3 regions of the Nesterenkonia sp. CL21 genome follow, and region 3 is predicted to be linked to each of the others. Evidence: riboswitches for the same ligand, from Rfam matches in the RefSeq annotation. Region 3 holds a riboswitch; each other region holds the start of a gene.
The links. A riboswitch is a leader RNA that binds a small molecule or an ion and turns the genes downstream of it on or off. The one in region 3 is predicted to bind thiamine pyrophosphate.
Positions count from the first base shown of each region.

Region 1 (3,831 bases), on a different contig from region 3:
GCCGGCGTGGGGGAGACGGTGGACATCCGCGTGGGCCCCGCCGAGGACACGCTGCTGAGCCTGGTGGACGAGGTCGCCTCAGGGGCCCGTCCGCCGTTCGACCTGGTCTTCCTCGACGCCGACAAGGCCGGCAACCCCCGCTACCTGGAGCTGGTGATGGAGATGGTGCGGACCGGGAGCGTCATCATCGGGGACAACGTGGTCCGCGGCGGCGCGGTCCTGGACGCCGAGTCCGAGGCCCCGGACGTCCAGGGCATCCGCCGCTTCCTCACGCTGCAGGGTCAGCACCCTCGCCTGGAGGCCACCGCCGTGCAGACGGTCGGGGCCAAGAGCTGGGACGGGTTCAGCCTGGCCGTGGTCACGGACGGCTGAGGCGGTTCCCGCCCTCGTCGAGCGGGGCGCGGCTCAGGACTCCGCGGCTGCTCCGGGCGGCCCCACCGGGATCTCCGGCTGCAGGTAGACGCTGCCCCCGGCGGCGGCGAACTCCCGGCTCTTGGCGGCCATGCCCTGCTCCACGATCCTGCGCTGGTCCTCCGCTGAGCCGAACTCGTCGCGGATGTCCTGGGAGATCCGCATGGAGCAGAACTTCGGTCCGCACATGGAGCAGAAGTGGGCGGTCTTCGCAGGCTCGGCCGGCAGGGTCTCGTCGTGGAACGCCTGGGCGGTCTCCGGGTCCAATGCCAGGGCGAACTGGTCCTTCCACCGGAACTCGAAGCGGGCCTTGGACAGCGCGTCGTCCCGCGCCCGGGCGGCCGGATGTCCTTTGGCCAGGTCCGCGGCGTGGGCGGCGATCTTGTAGGTGATCACCCCGGCCCGGACGTCCTCGCGGTTCGGCAGCCCCAGATGCTCCTTCGGGGTGACGTAGCACAGCATGGCGGTGCCGTAGCGGGCGATCTCGGTGGCCCCGATCGCGCTGGTGATGTGGTCATAGCCCGGGGCGATGTCGGTGACCAGCGGCCCCAGCGTATAGAACGGTGCTCCGTGGCAGAGCTCCTGCTGACGCTCCACGTTCTCTCGCACCAGGTGCAGGGGGATGTGGCCCGGGCCCTCCACCATGACCTGCACGTCGTGCTCCCAGGCCCGGCGGGTCAGCTCCGCCAGCGTGTCGAGCTCCGCGAACTGGGCCTCGTCGTTGGCGTCCGCGATGGAGCCGGGACGCAGCCCGTCGCCCAGGGAGAACGCGACGTCGTAGGCGGCGAAGATCTCGCACAGCTCGTCGTAGTGCGTGTAGAGGAAGTTCTCCTGGTGGTGGGCCAGGCACCAGCCGGCCATGATGGACCCGCCGCGGGAGACGATGCCGGTGACGCGCTCGGCGGTCAGCGGCACATGGCGCAGCAGCACTCCGGCGTGGACGGTCATGTAGTCCACCCCCTGTTCGCACTGCTCGATCACGGTGTCCCGGAAGACCTCCCACGTGAGGGCCGAGGCGTCGCCGTCGACCTTCTCCAAGGCCTGGTAGATCGGGACCGTGCCGATGGGCACCGGGGCGTTGCGCAGGATCCATTCTCGGGTGGTGTGGATGTCATCTCCGGTGGAGAGGTCCATGACGGTGTCCGCACCCCACCGGGTGGACCACCGCAGCTTGTCCACCTCCTCGGCGATGGAGCTGGTGACCGCCGAATTGCCGATGTTGGCGTTGATCTTCACCAGAAACTCCCGTCCGATGACCATCGGCTCGGACTCCGGGTGGTTGATGTTGTTCGGAATGATGGCCCGCCCGGCCGCCACCTCGGCGCGCACCTTCTCCGCGTCACAGCCTTCCCGCAGGGCCGCGTAGCGCATCTCCTCGGTGATGACGCCCCGCCGCGCGTAGTGCATCTGGGTGACCTTCCTCCCCGGAAGGGCGCGGCGCGGCACGGGACGTCTGCCGCGCCACTCGTCGCTGGCCGCCCCGCGACGCACCGCCGAGCGGCCGTCGTCGTCGAGGTGACGCCCCCGGCCGGTGTACTCCGCGGAGTCCTGCCGGGAGAGGATCCACGGTTCGCGGAACGGCGGCAGCCCGTCCAGCGGGTCGCCGCCGGGGCCCGCCGTCCGGTAGGCCTCGAACGGCTCATTGGCGGAGCCGTCCGGCGAGTCGTGCAGGTGGATCCGGGTGACGGGGACCTCAAGGCCGGAGCCGTCGGTGATGCTGGCCCGCTCGTGGGCGGGGTGAGCCTCCTCCGTGGGGGAGGCGGTGGTGTTCGCCGAAGGGGCGGTGCGCACAGAGAAATCGCTCATGATGAGCCCTCACTTCCTACGCCGGCATGACCCGGTCAGGTTCGACGGTCCAGGCGTGCATCGCCTGATCTCAGCCCCTGCAGGGGCACCCGTGTGGACTCGATGAGCGTAACGCACCTCACGACGCCGGCGTCGGCGTGTGACGAGGTGGCCTGGGGCGATGTGCCCCGAAGGGGTCGCTCGGAAGACGAAGGAAGGCCCCCGGTCTGTGACCGGGGGCCTTCTCATCAGGGCGGAGGATAGGGGATTTGAACCCCTGAGGGTGTGAACCCAACACGCGTTCCAAGCGTGCGCCATAGGCCGCTAGGCGAATCCTCCTTCACCGCTCGATCCGCAGGTGCGAACACCTGGCGTCGCGAGGGCAGGCTCCATGCTAGCGGACAATCCGGGCAGAATGCACATCGAGTCCGGATCCATGTCCTGAGGGCCCGGCAGAGGGCCGCGCCCGGTTGGCGCCGGCGGCGATCTCCGGGCTACGATGGTCCCCGGCCCCACGTGTGGTGTCATCCTGCTGAACTCCCCCAGGACCGGAAGGTAGCAAGGGTAGGTGGGCTCTGGCAGGTGCACGTGGGGCCACTTCTGTCTTCACGGCTGCTGCCTTCAGGGTCCGTCCTGAGGATGATGACGGCGCCGATGCCGGCCGCGTAGCGTCGAAGCCATGACGACCCACGCGCCGACCAGGACCTCGTCCAGGACCTCATCCCCGCTGCTGGAGATCTGCCGCAGTCCGGCGGGCCAAGGAGTGCTCACCGGAGTGAGCGGACTCGTGCCCGTCCGTCGCTATCCACGCTGGCTGCGTGGCACGCTCGTCTGGGCCCCGACCCTGCTCGTCGCCGCCGCCGGATTCGCCCCCGAGCGGGTCCAGCAGGCCGCCCGCGCCGCCGGTGTGGACCTGGATCAGGAGACCGGTGACTCCGCTGATGAACCCGCTGGTGACCCCATTGAAGACGGGGGTGACGAGGGTTCGGGCGAAGGCGCCGCGCCCCTGCCGGCTCGTCTGGGCCTCGGCCTCCTCTGTGGGGCCGCCACCTACGGTGTCATGCGGATCAGCCTGTGGTCCGACACGGCCCTCGAGTCGGCTCTGCGAAAGGCTCACGTCCCCGCTCCTCGCCTGGTCATGGCCGCAGCCGGCGGCGTGGCCGCCTGGGGTCTGGCGGAGCGGGAACGGCGTCAGGCAGGCGCCGCCTGAGGCGACCGGCGGTCCCCTGCGGAGGGGCACACCGCCTCACGTCGGGCCCCTCGCCCTGGTGCTGAGCGGGCCGATTCCCTGAGACACGGGTCTGTCGCCTAACGTTTCCGTACAGGGAAGGAATGCGCCCCGTGATCCGGGGCGCCCTCACCACCACCGATCTGCGGCCGCCCACAAGGCGCGCCGCCCCTCACGGAAGGCGAACCCCATGCCCGACACCCGGTCCACCCCGAACGTCCCCACACCGCCCGGCTACACGATCGGGGACTACCTGCTCGACCGTCTCGCCGAACTGGGCCTCACCGAGCTCTTCGGCGTCCCCGGCGACTTCAACCTCAGGTTCCTCGACCACGTGGTCGCCCACGAGACCATCCGCTGGGTGGGCTCCGCCAATGAGCTCAACGCCGGCTACACCGCCGACGGCT
Region 1 covers NZ_JAUTWR010000006.1:71,233-75,063, reverse strand. The annotation lists gene Q7C18_RS10480 (O-methyltransferase) at 1-372, shown strand, start outside; gene thiC (phosphomethylpyrimidine synthase ThiC) at 406-2,217, opposite strand; TPP riboswitch at 2,214-2,320, opposite strand; tRNA gene Q7C18_RS10470 (tRNA-Ser) at 2,451-2,535, opposite strand; RNA gene ffs (signal recognition particle sRNA small type) at 2,702-2,798, shown strand; gene Q7C18_RS10460 (hypothetical protein) at 2,876-3,406, shown strand; gene Q7C18_RS10455 (thiamine pyrophosphate-binding protein) at 3,615-3,831, shown strand, end outside.
Region 1: it holds a riboswitch for thiamine pyrophosphate, as region 3 does, so the genes downstream of both, thiC (phosphomethylpyrimidine synthase ThiC) here and Q7C18_RS09580 (3-oxoacyl-ACP reductase) in region 3, are expected to answer to the same signal.

Region 2 (3,831 bases), on a different contig from region 3:
TCGGACTGACGCTGGTGTTCACCGTGGTGTCCGCCGTGATCGGGCAGAACCTGCTGGGCCTGCTGCTCGCCCTGCTGATGGAGAAGGCGCACCGGGTGGTGACGTTCGTCGTCACCGCGATCGTGATCGCGGCGTGGATCCTCCCGGAAGTCGTCGCCGGCTACCTGCTCTACACGTTCTTCGCCGATGAGGGCAGCCTCAATACGATCCTCGAGACGGTCGGCCTGCCCCCGCAGGACCTGCTGTTCAGCCTGCCGATCCTGGCCGTGGCCTTCGCGAACATCTGGCGTGGCACGGCATTCTCGATGCTGGTCTACTCCGCGGCTCTGGGCAGCATCTCCGCCGAGATCCAGGAGTCTGCCTCCGTGGACGGAGCGGGACCGCTGCGTCGCCTCTGGTCCGTCACGCTGCCGCTGCTGCGGCCCGCTGTCGCGACCAACCTCATGCTCATCACGTTGCAGACGCTGTCGGTGTTCGGCCTGATCTTCATCATGACCGGTGGAGGACCAGCCCAACAGAGCCAGACCCTGCCGCTGTACATGTACGAGCAGGCCTTCTCCTACGGCCAGCTCGGCTACGGGACCGCGGTGGCCCTCCTGCTCCTGATGATCGGGGCGATCGCTTCGATCCTGTATCTGCGGCTGCTTCCCGAGGAGGACAAACGATGACCACCACCGCGCGGCATGACGTGCCGGTCTCCCGGGCTGGGCGAGGTCGGCGAGCACGGACCGCCGAGGCCGTGTCCACGGTGGTCATGATCTTCCTGGGCGCCGTCTTCCTCATCCCGCTGCTCTGGGTGGTGCTGGCGGCCTTCAACACCGATGCCTCGCTGGCGGTGGCCTGGCCGGAGACCTGGAGCCTGGGCAACTTCTCGGCCATCTGGAACGCCGAGACCACCTTCCGACCGATCGCGAACTCGCTCATCCTCTGCGGCGGGGCGACGCTCGTGACGATGACGGCGGCGGTGCTGTGCGCCTACCCGATCTCTCGGTACCGGTTCCGGGGAAAGCGGCCCCTGCTGCTGACGATCATCTTCTCCACCGGGCTACCCATCACCGCGATCATGATTCCCGTCTACTCGCTCTTCGTGCAGATCAACCTCATCGACTCGATGGCCGGGGCGATCCTGTTCCTGGGCGCCTCGTCGCTGCCCTATGCCATCTTTCTGACCAAGGGCTTCATGGACTCAGTGCCGCTCGAGATCGAAGAAAGCGCGTGGACGGAAGGGGCCGGCGTCTATCGGACCCTGTGGGCTGTGGTGATGCCCCTGATGCGTTCAGGGCTCGGAGTGGCCACGCTGTTCACCTTCGTGATGATGTGGGGAAACTTCTTCGTCCCGTTCATGCTGCTGCTCAGTCCGGACAACCTGCCGGCAGCGGTCACCCTCTACACCTTCTCCTCCCAGTACGGCCAGGTCGCCTATGGGCAGCTGGCCGCGTTCTCGCTGTTCTACTCCCTGCCGGTCATCGTGCTGTATCTGTTCGTGGGGAGGAGCCTCGGCACCGGATTCATCGCTGCGGGCGGCGTGAAGGGCTGACCCCCTAGAATGGAACCGGAATTCCGTGGGAGCCCGGGCAGGCCGGGCTGAGAGGGCGAAGCCGCCGACCACTCGGACTCGATGCGGGTCATGCCGCCGTGAGGAGGAGATGTGGGCGTCACCGTCGTGGGAGCAGGAGTCGTCGGTCTGCTCTCGGCGTGGGAGCTGCGCCGGCAGGGGCACCGGGTCACGGTGATCGCGCCGGACATCGCCCAGGGCGCCAGCTACGCGGCCGCCGGCATGCTCGCCCCCATCAGCGAGGTGCAGTACGGCCAGGACCGGCTCTACCCCCTCATGACCGCCTCTCGGGCGGAGTATCCAGCTTTCCTGGCCACGCTGGCCGCCGCCGTCGACGCCCCCACCGGGTGGCGGGAGAACGGCACGATCCTGCTGGCCGCCGATCGGTCCGACCGCGACGCTGTCGCCCGGCTGGTGGCCGTCCAGCAGGCCCACGGCATGGAGGTGGAGCCGCTGACCTCCTCGGCGCTGCGGCGTCGCGAGCCGGGCCTCGCGCCCGGGATCTCCAAGGGGTGGGACGTCCCCAGCGACCACCAGGTGGACCCCCGGCTGCTCGCGGACTGTGCGGTGCAGGCCCTGCAGGCGCCGCTGGACGGCGCGCGGTTCCCCGACGCCGGCCCGCCCGCCGATCTCATCCAAGCCCGCGTCACCGCCGTCCACGCCGACGGGCCGGGGCGCACCGGGGTCCGGCTCACCCTCGACGACGGCACCGAGCGCTCCGAGTGCTCCGAACTCACCGACGACAAGATCCTCCTGGTGCCGGGACTCGGCTACGCGGACATCGCCGGACTGCCCGAGCAGACGCCCCTGGATCTGCGGCCCGTCCACGGGGACGTGCTGCGCCTGAAGGTCCGCCCCGGGCAGCTATTGCCCGGGGAGCAGCACATCGTGAGCGCCACGGTCCGGGCCACGGTGGCCGGCCGCAGCGTCTACCTGGTGCCGCGGGCCGACGGCGGGCTCGTCGTCGGGGCCTCCTCCCGGGAAGACAGCCTGCCCGGCACCCACGCCGGCTCCGTGCAGGAGCTGCTCGACGACGCCGTCGCGGTGCTGCCGGGCGTCAAGGAGACGGAGCTGGTGGAGATCACCACCCGGGCCCGGCCGGGCACCCCGGATGACATCCCGTACCTGGGCCGCTGCGAGCAGGCGCCCGACGTCGTCGTCTCCACCGGCTATTCTCGACACGGCATCCTGCTGGCGCCGCTGGCCGCCCGGCTCGCGGCGGCCCTGCTGAGCGACGACGGCGAAGCGGCCCTGAGCGAGGAGGACCGCCGGATGCTGGCCCATATGAGCCCCACCCGCTCGCTGACCGCACCACAGATGACCCCCACAGGATTGTGAGAGACATGCTCACCGTGACCATCAACGAGGAAGACGTGAAGTTCGACGACGGCGCCACCGTCGTCGACGCCGTCGCCCACACCACCGGGCGTCAGCTGAACCCGGACGGCACCCCCGCCGACGGCGGCCGGCTGGGCGTGGCGGTGGCCATCAACGCCGCCGTGGTCCCGCGCAGCGCCTGGGCGTCCACCACGCTGAGCCACGGCGAGGAGCTCGAGATCGTCACCGCAGTGCAGGGCGGGTGAACGCATGACCGCACAGACCGCACAGACTGCGCCGACCACCCCGCCGCCCCTGCAGGTGGGCGACTACACCCTGGCCAACCGGCTCATCATGGGCACCGGCGGCATCACCGACCTGGAGGCCCTGGAGCGCGCGCTCATCGCCTCCGGCACCACGCTGACCACGGTGGCGATGCGCCGCTACAGCCCAGAGACCAAGACCAGCGTGTTCGCCATGCTGGAGCGCCTCGGCATCGACGTGCTGCCCAACACGGCCGGCTGCTACACCGTGAAGGACGCCGTGCTCACCGCCGAGCTGGCCCGTGAGGCCCTGGAGACGAACCTCATCAAGATCGAGGTCATCGCCGACGAGCACACTCTCCTGCCCGATGTCATCGAGACCTTGGAGGCCACCGAGCAGCTCGCCGACCGGGGCTTCATTCCCATGGTCTACACCACCGACGACCCGGCGGCCGCGGTGCGCCTGGAGCAGGCCGGGGCCGCCGCCGTCATGCCGCTGGGAGCCCCCATCGGCACCGGCCTGGGGATCCTGAACCCGCACAACATCGAGCTCATTGCCTCCCGGGCGAACGTGCCGGTGGTGCTCGACGCCGGCGTCGGGGCCGCCTCCGAGGCCGCACTGGCCCTGGAGCTCGGCTGCGACGCCGTGCTGGTCGCCTCCGCGGTCACCCGCGCGCAGAAGCCCTATGACATGGC
Region 2 covers NZ_JAUTWR010000007.1:175,968-179,798, reverse strand. The annotation lists gene Q7C18_RS11815 (sugar ABC transporter permease) at 1-668, shown strand, start outside; gene Q7C18_RS11810 (carbohydrate ABC transporter permease) at 665-1,537, shown strand; TPP riboswitch at 1,553-1,659, shown strand; gene thiO (glycine oxidase ThiO) at 1,649-2,893, shown strand; gene thiS (sulfur carrier protein ThiS) at 2,899-3,138, shown strand; gene Q7C18_RS11795 (thiazole synthase) at 3,143-3,831, shown strand, end outside.
Region 2: it holds a riboswitch for thiamine pyrophosphate, as region 3 does, so the genes downstream of both, thiO (glycine oxidase ThiO) here and Q7C18_RS09580 (3-oxoacyl-ACP reductase) in region 3, are expected to answer to the same signal.

Region 3 (3,831 bases):
CAATACGCTGCTGGCGGTGGACGGCGAGGGCGTGCTGGCCACCTACGACAAGATCCATCTCTATGACGCCTTCGGCTTCCAGGAGTCCAAGACCGTGGCCCCCGGTGAGGAGCCGGCGCGGTTCACTCTCGACGGTGAGCTCCTCGGCCTGGCGACCTGTTACGACATCCGATTCCCGAGCCTGTTCACCGCCCACGCCCGGGCCGGAGCGCTGGCCACCATCCTGCCGGCGTCCTGGGGTGCCGGACCCGGGAAGGTGGACCAGTGGCGGCTGCTGGCCCGCGCCCGGGCGCTGGACTCCACCCAGTACGTGATCGCGTGCGGTCAGGGCCTGCCCGCAGCGGCCGGGGTCGAGGCGGTGGAGGGGGCGCCCACCGGGGTGGGGCGCTCCATGATCGTCTCGCCCACCGGGGAGGTGCTCGCCGAGGCCGGCGAGGCCCCGGAGCTGCTGGTCGCCGACCTCGACGCCGACGTCGTGGCCGCCGCCCGGGAGAAGCTGCCGGTGCTGGCCAACGCCCGGGAGATCCCGCAGGGCTGAGGGTTCCTGCCCTGTGCTCCTGCCCTGAGCCGGCTCGCGGCATCCCTGTCCCCCCTCCAGGGGTGAGGGCGTCAGCTGGCGCGCCCCGCTTCACGAAGGCGATGCGTCCCTGAAAGGGGGGGGACAGTGCGAGGGGTCAGGGCCGTGGAGGAGCCGAAGTCCTGCCCCTGCTCTGGAGCAGAAGGCGTGCCCAGGCCACGAACGTCACCAACGGGAAGGACAGGCTGGTCACCAGCCAGGGCACCATCCAGGCGCCCTGAAGTCGCGTCATCTCCAGTGCGGGCCCAGCCAGGAGCCCGACGACGGCGGCCAGCCCGGCGAGCGCGATCGTGACCTTCAAGGAGACGACGACGGCGCGGGCCAGCCCGGCCGCCGCCGCGGAGGCGACACCGGCCGTCCCCGCGGCGCGGCCAGGGGCGGCCCGGCGCAGCGCCGGGAACAGCAGCAGCGTCAGGACCATGCCCGCGACCGCCGCGACGACCGTCGGCGCGGTGATGAGCACCGGCACCCAGCCGATCGCTCCCGCGAAGCCCGCCCCGGTGGCGTCGAGGTCCGTCAGGACGCTCGCGAGCACCCACAAAGCTCCGATCGCACTGACGAGGGCGGCGGGGTAGGCGGCGCTCCGCCAGGCGAGCTGGAGAGCGGTGTGTGGCGTGGGCATGGCAAAACTCCAGGTCAGATCTCTCTCACCGTACCTCAGGCGGGTCAGCCGCACACCGACTGGCTGTGACGCCCGCCATGTGATGAGATGAAGGCTGTGACACGGGGTGCCGCGCACTGCGGCTGAGATGACACCCGTCGAACCTGATCCAGTTAGCACTGGCGAAGGGATTGTCCGGCATGTGCGGCGCTGATCCGCACGGCGCCAGACCCGGTGACCTCCATCGGTGTCCAGTGCGCATCGCCCGCGGGCCGCCTTCGCCTCGAGACGAGAGGCAACCATGAGCACCGACACGGCACTCAACGACGCCGCACCCACCAGCACCGCGTCCACCACCGAATCCGCCGCCGGCCCCCACGACGGCGCCCTGCCCCTGAGCGAGCAGGTCGTCGTCGTCACCGGCGGCGCCCGCGGCCTGGGCGCGGCCCTGACCGCCGCGTTCCTGCGCGAAGGCGCCCGCGTGGTGGTCAACTACCACTCCTCGCAGTCCGCCGCCGACGAGATCGCCGCCGCCCACCCCGAGCAGGCGCTCGCGGTGCAGGCCGACGTCCGCGACGCGGAGCAGGTCCGCAGCTTGATCAGCACCGCGCGCGAGCACTTCGGACGACCGGTGACCACGGTGGTGAACAACGCTCTGGTGGACTTCGCCTTCACCGGCGATGCCCGCTCCAAGGCCCACGAGATCACCGCCGAGGAGTTCGAGGCGCAGTTCGCCGGTTCGGTGACCGGCCCGCTGAACCTCATCCAGGCGGCCCTGCCCGGGATGCGCGAGGTCGGCCAGGGCAGGGTCATCACCATCGGCACCAACCTCTTCCAGCACCCGGTGGTGCCGTACCACGACTACACCGCGGCCAAGGCTGCGCTGCTCTCGCTGACCCGCACCTTCGCCGACGACCTCGGCCCCGACGGCATCACCGTCAACATGGTCTCCGGTGGGCTGCTGCGCACCACCGACGCCTCCGCCGCCACCCCGGAGGAGGTCTTCGACGCCATCGCCGCGGGCACCCCGCTGCGCAAGGTCACCATCCCGGAGCAGCTGGCTGACGCCGCCCTGTTCTTCGCCTCCCCGTGGTCGCGCGGGGTGACGGGGCAGAATCTGATCGTCGACGGCGGGCTGGTGAAGGGCTGAGCATGGGAGCGGTCGCACCGGAGGTCAAGCTGAACCTGTTCCTCTTCGGCGTCGGGCACCACAAGGCCGCCTGGCGCGCACCGGACTCTGCGGTGGAGCGGCTCGGCGACGTCGAGCACTACATCGAGCTGGCACGCCTCGCCGAGCGCGGAAAGCTCGACGCCGTGTTCTTCGCCGACGGCCACTCGCTGGGCATCGGCGCCGTCGAGGACGGGCCCACCTGGTTCCTGGAGCCGCTGACGCTGCTGTCGGCGATGAGTCAGCACACCGAGCGGATCGGGCTGGTCAGCACCGTGTCTTCGACCTTCTGGACCCCGTTCCACGCCGCCCGGCTGCTGGCCAGCCTGGACCACATCAGCGGCGGGCGCATCGGCTGGAACGTGGTGACCTCCATGTTCGACGCCGAGGCGCAGAACCACTCCTATCCGTCCATGCCCGCTCATGCCGAACGCTACGGACGGGCTGAGGAGTTCATCGACGCCGTCACTCGGCTCTGGGACTCCTGGCCGCAGGAGTCCCTGCTCCACGATCGAGACGGGCGATACGCCGACGGCGGCCTGATCACTCCCATCGATCATCAGGGAGAGCACTTTCAGGTGGCCGGGCCGCTCAACGTCCCGCGGCCGCCGCAGGGCCGGCCGGTGCTCTTCCAGGCCGGGGCTTCGGACCAGGGTCGAGACCTGGCCTCCCGCCATGCGGAGGCGATCTACGCGGTCGCCTATGACGCCGAGGCCGCGCGTGAGTACAGCACTGACATCCGACGCCGGCTCGCCGCCGCAGGCCGCGACCCCCAGGGCACGGCGATCATGCCCGGACTGGTCACCTATGTGGGCTCCACCATGGCGGAGGCCCGCGCCCAGCAGGCCGCATTGGATGCACTGCTGCCCACCGAGGCCTCACTGCGCCAGCTCAGCGTGTTCGTCGGCCAGGACACCTCGGACTGGGAGCTCCACGCGCCCGTGCCGGAGCTGCCCCCGTTGGAGGAGTTCACCGGGCCGCAGGGCCGCTACGCGACGATCCTGCGGATCATCGCCACCGAGCGGCCCACTGTCCGGCAGCTGCTGGGCCGGCTGGCCGCCGGGGGAGGGCACTGCACCATGGTGGGCACGCCGGAGTCGATCGCCGATGAGATCGAACACTGGGTGGACTCGGGCGCCGCCGACGGCTTCAACCTCATGCCGCCGGCCCTGCCGGGGAGCCTCGAGGACTTCGTGGACCATGTGGTCCCGGAGCTGCAGCGTCGCGGACGGTTCCGCACCGACTACATCGGTACTACGCTGCGAGACCACCTGGGGCTGGCCGTGCCCGAACGGAGCACAGCCGTACCGGCTGCGGCGTTCAGTCCAGCGGGTGGCTGACCGGCAGGTCCTCGGCCAGCAGGTCGATCAGCTCCGCGGTCAGCTCGTCGTCGACGGCCAGCTCGGCGTCGTCGAGACGAGCGATCGGCGAGACCAGCCGCACGGAGGAGGCCAGGAAGACGTGGTCGGCGTCGAGCAGGTCCTG
Region 3 covers NZ_JAUTWR010000005.1:99,945-103,775, forward strand. The annotation lists gene Q7C18_RS09570 (carbon-nitrogen hydrolase family protein) at 1-538, shown strand, start outside; gene Q7C18_RS09575 (hypothetical protein) at 675-1,199, opposite strand; TPP riboswitch at 1,292-1,387, shown strand; gene Q7C18_RS09580 (3-oxoacyl-ACP reductase) at 1,480-2,328, shown strand; gene Q7C18_RS09585 (LLM class flavin-dependent oxidoreductase) at 2,331-3,686, shown strand; gene Q7C18_RS09590 (aminodeoxychorismate lyase) at 3,667-3,831, opposite strand, start outside.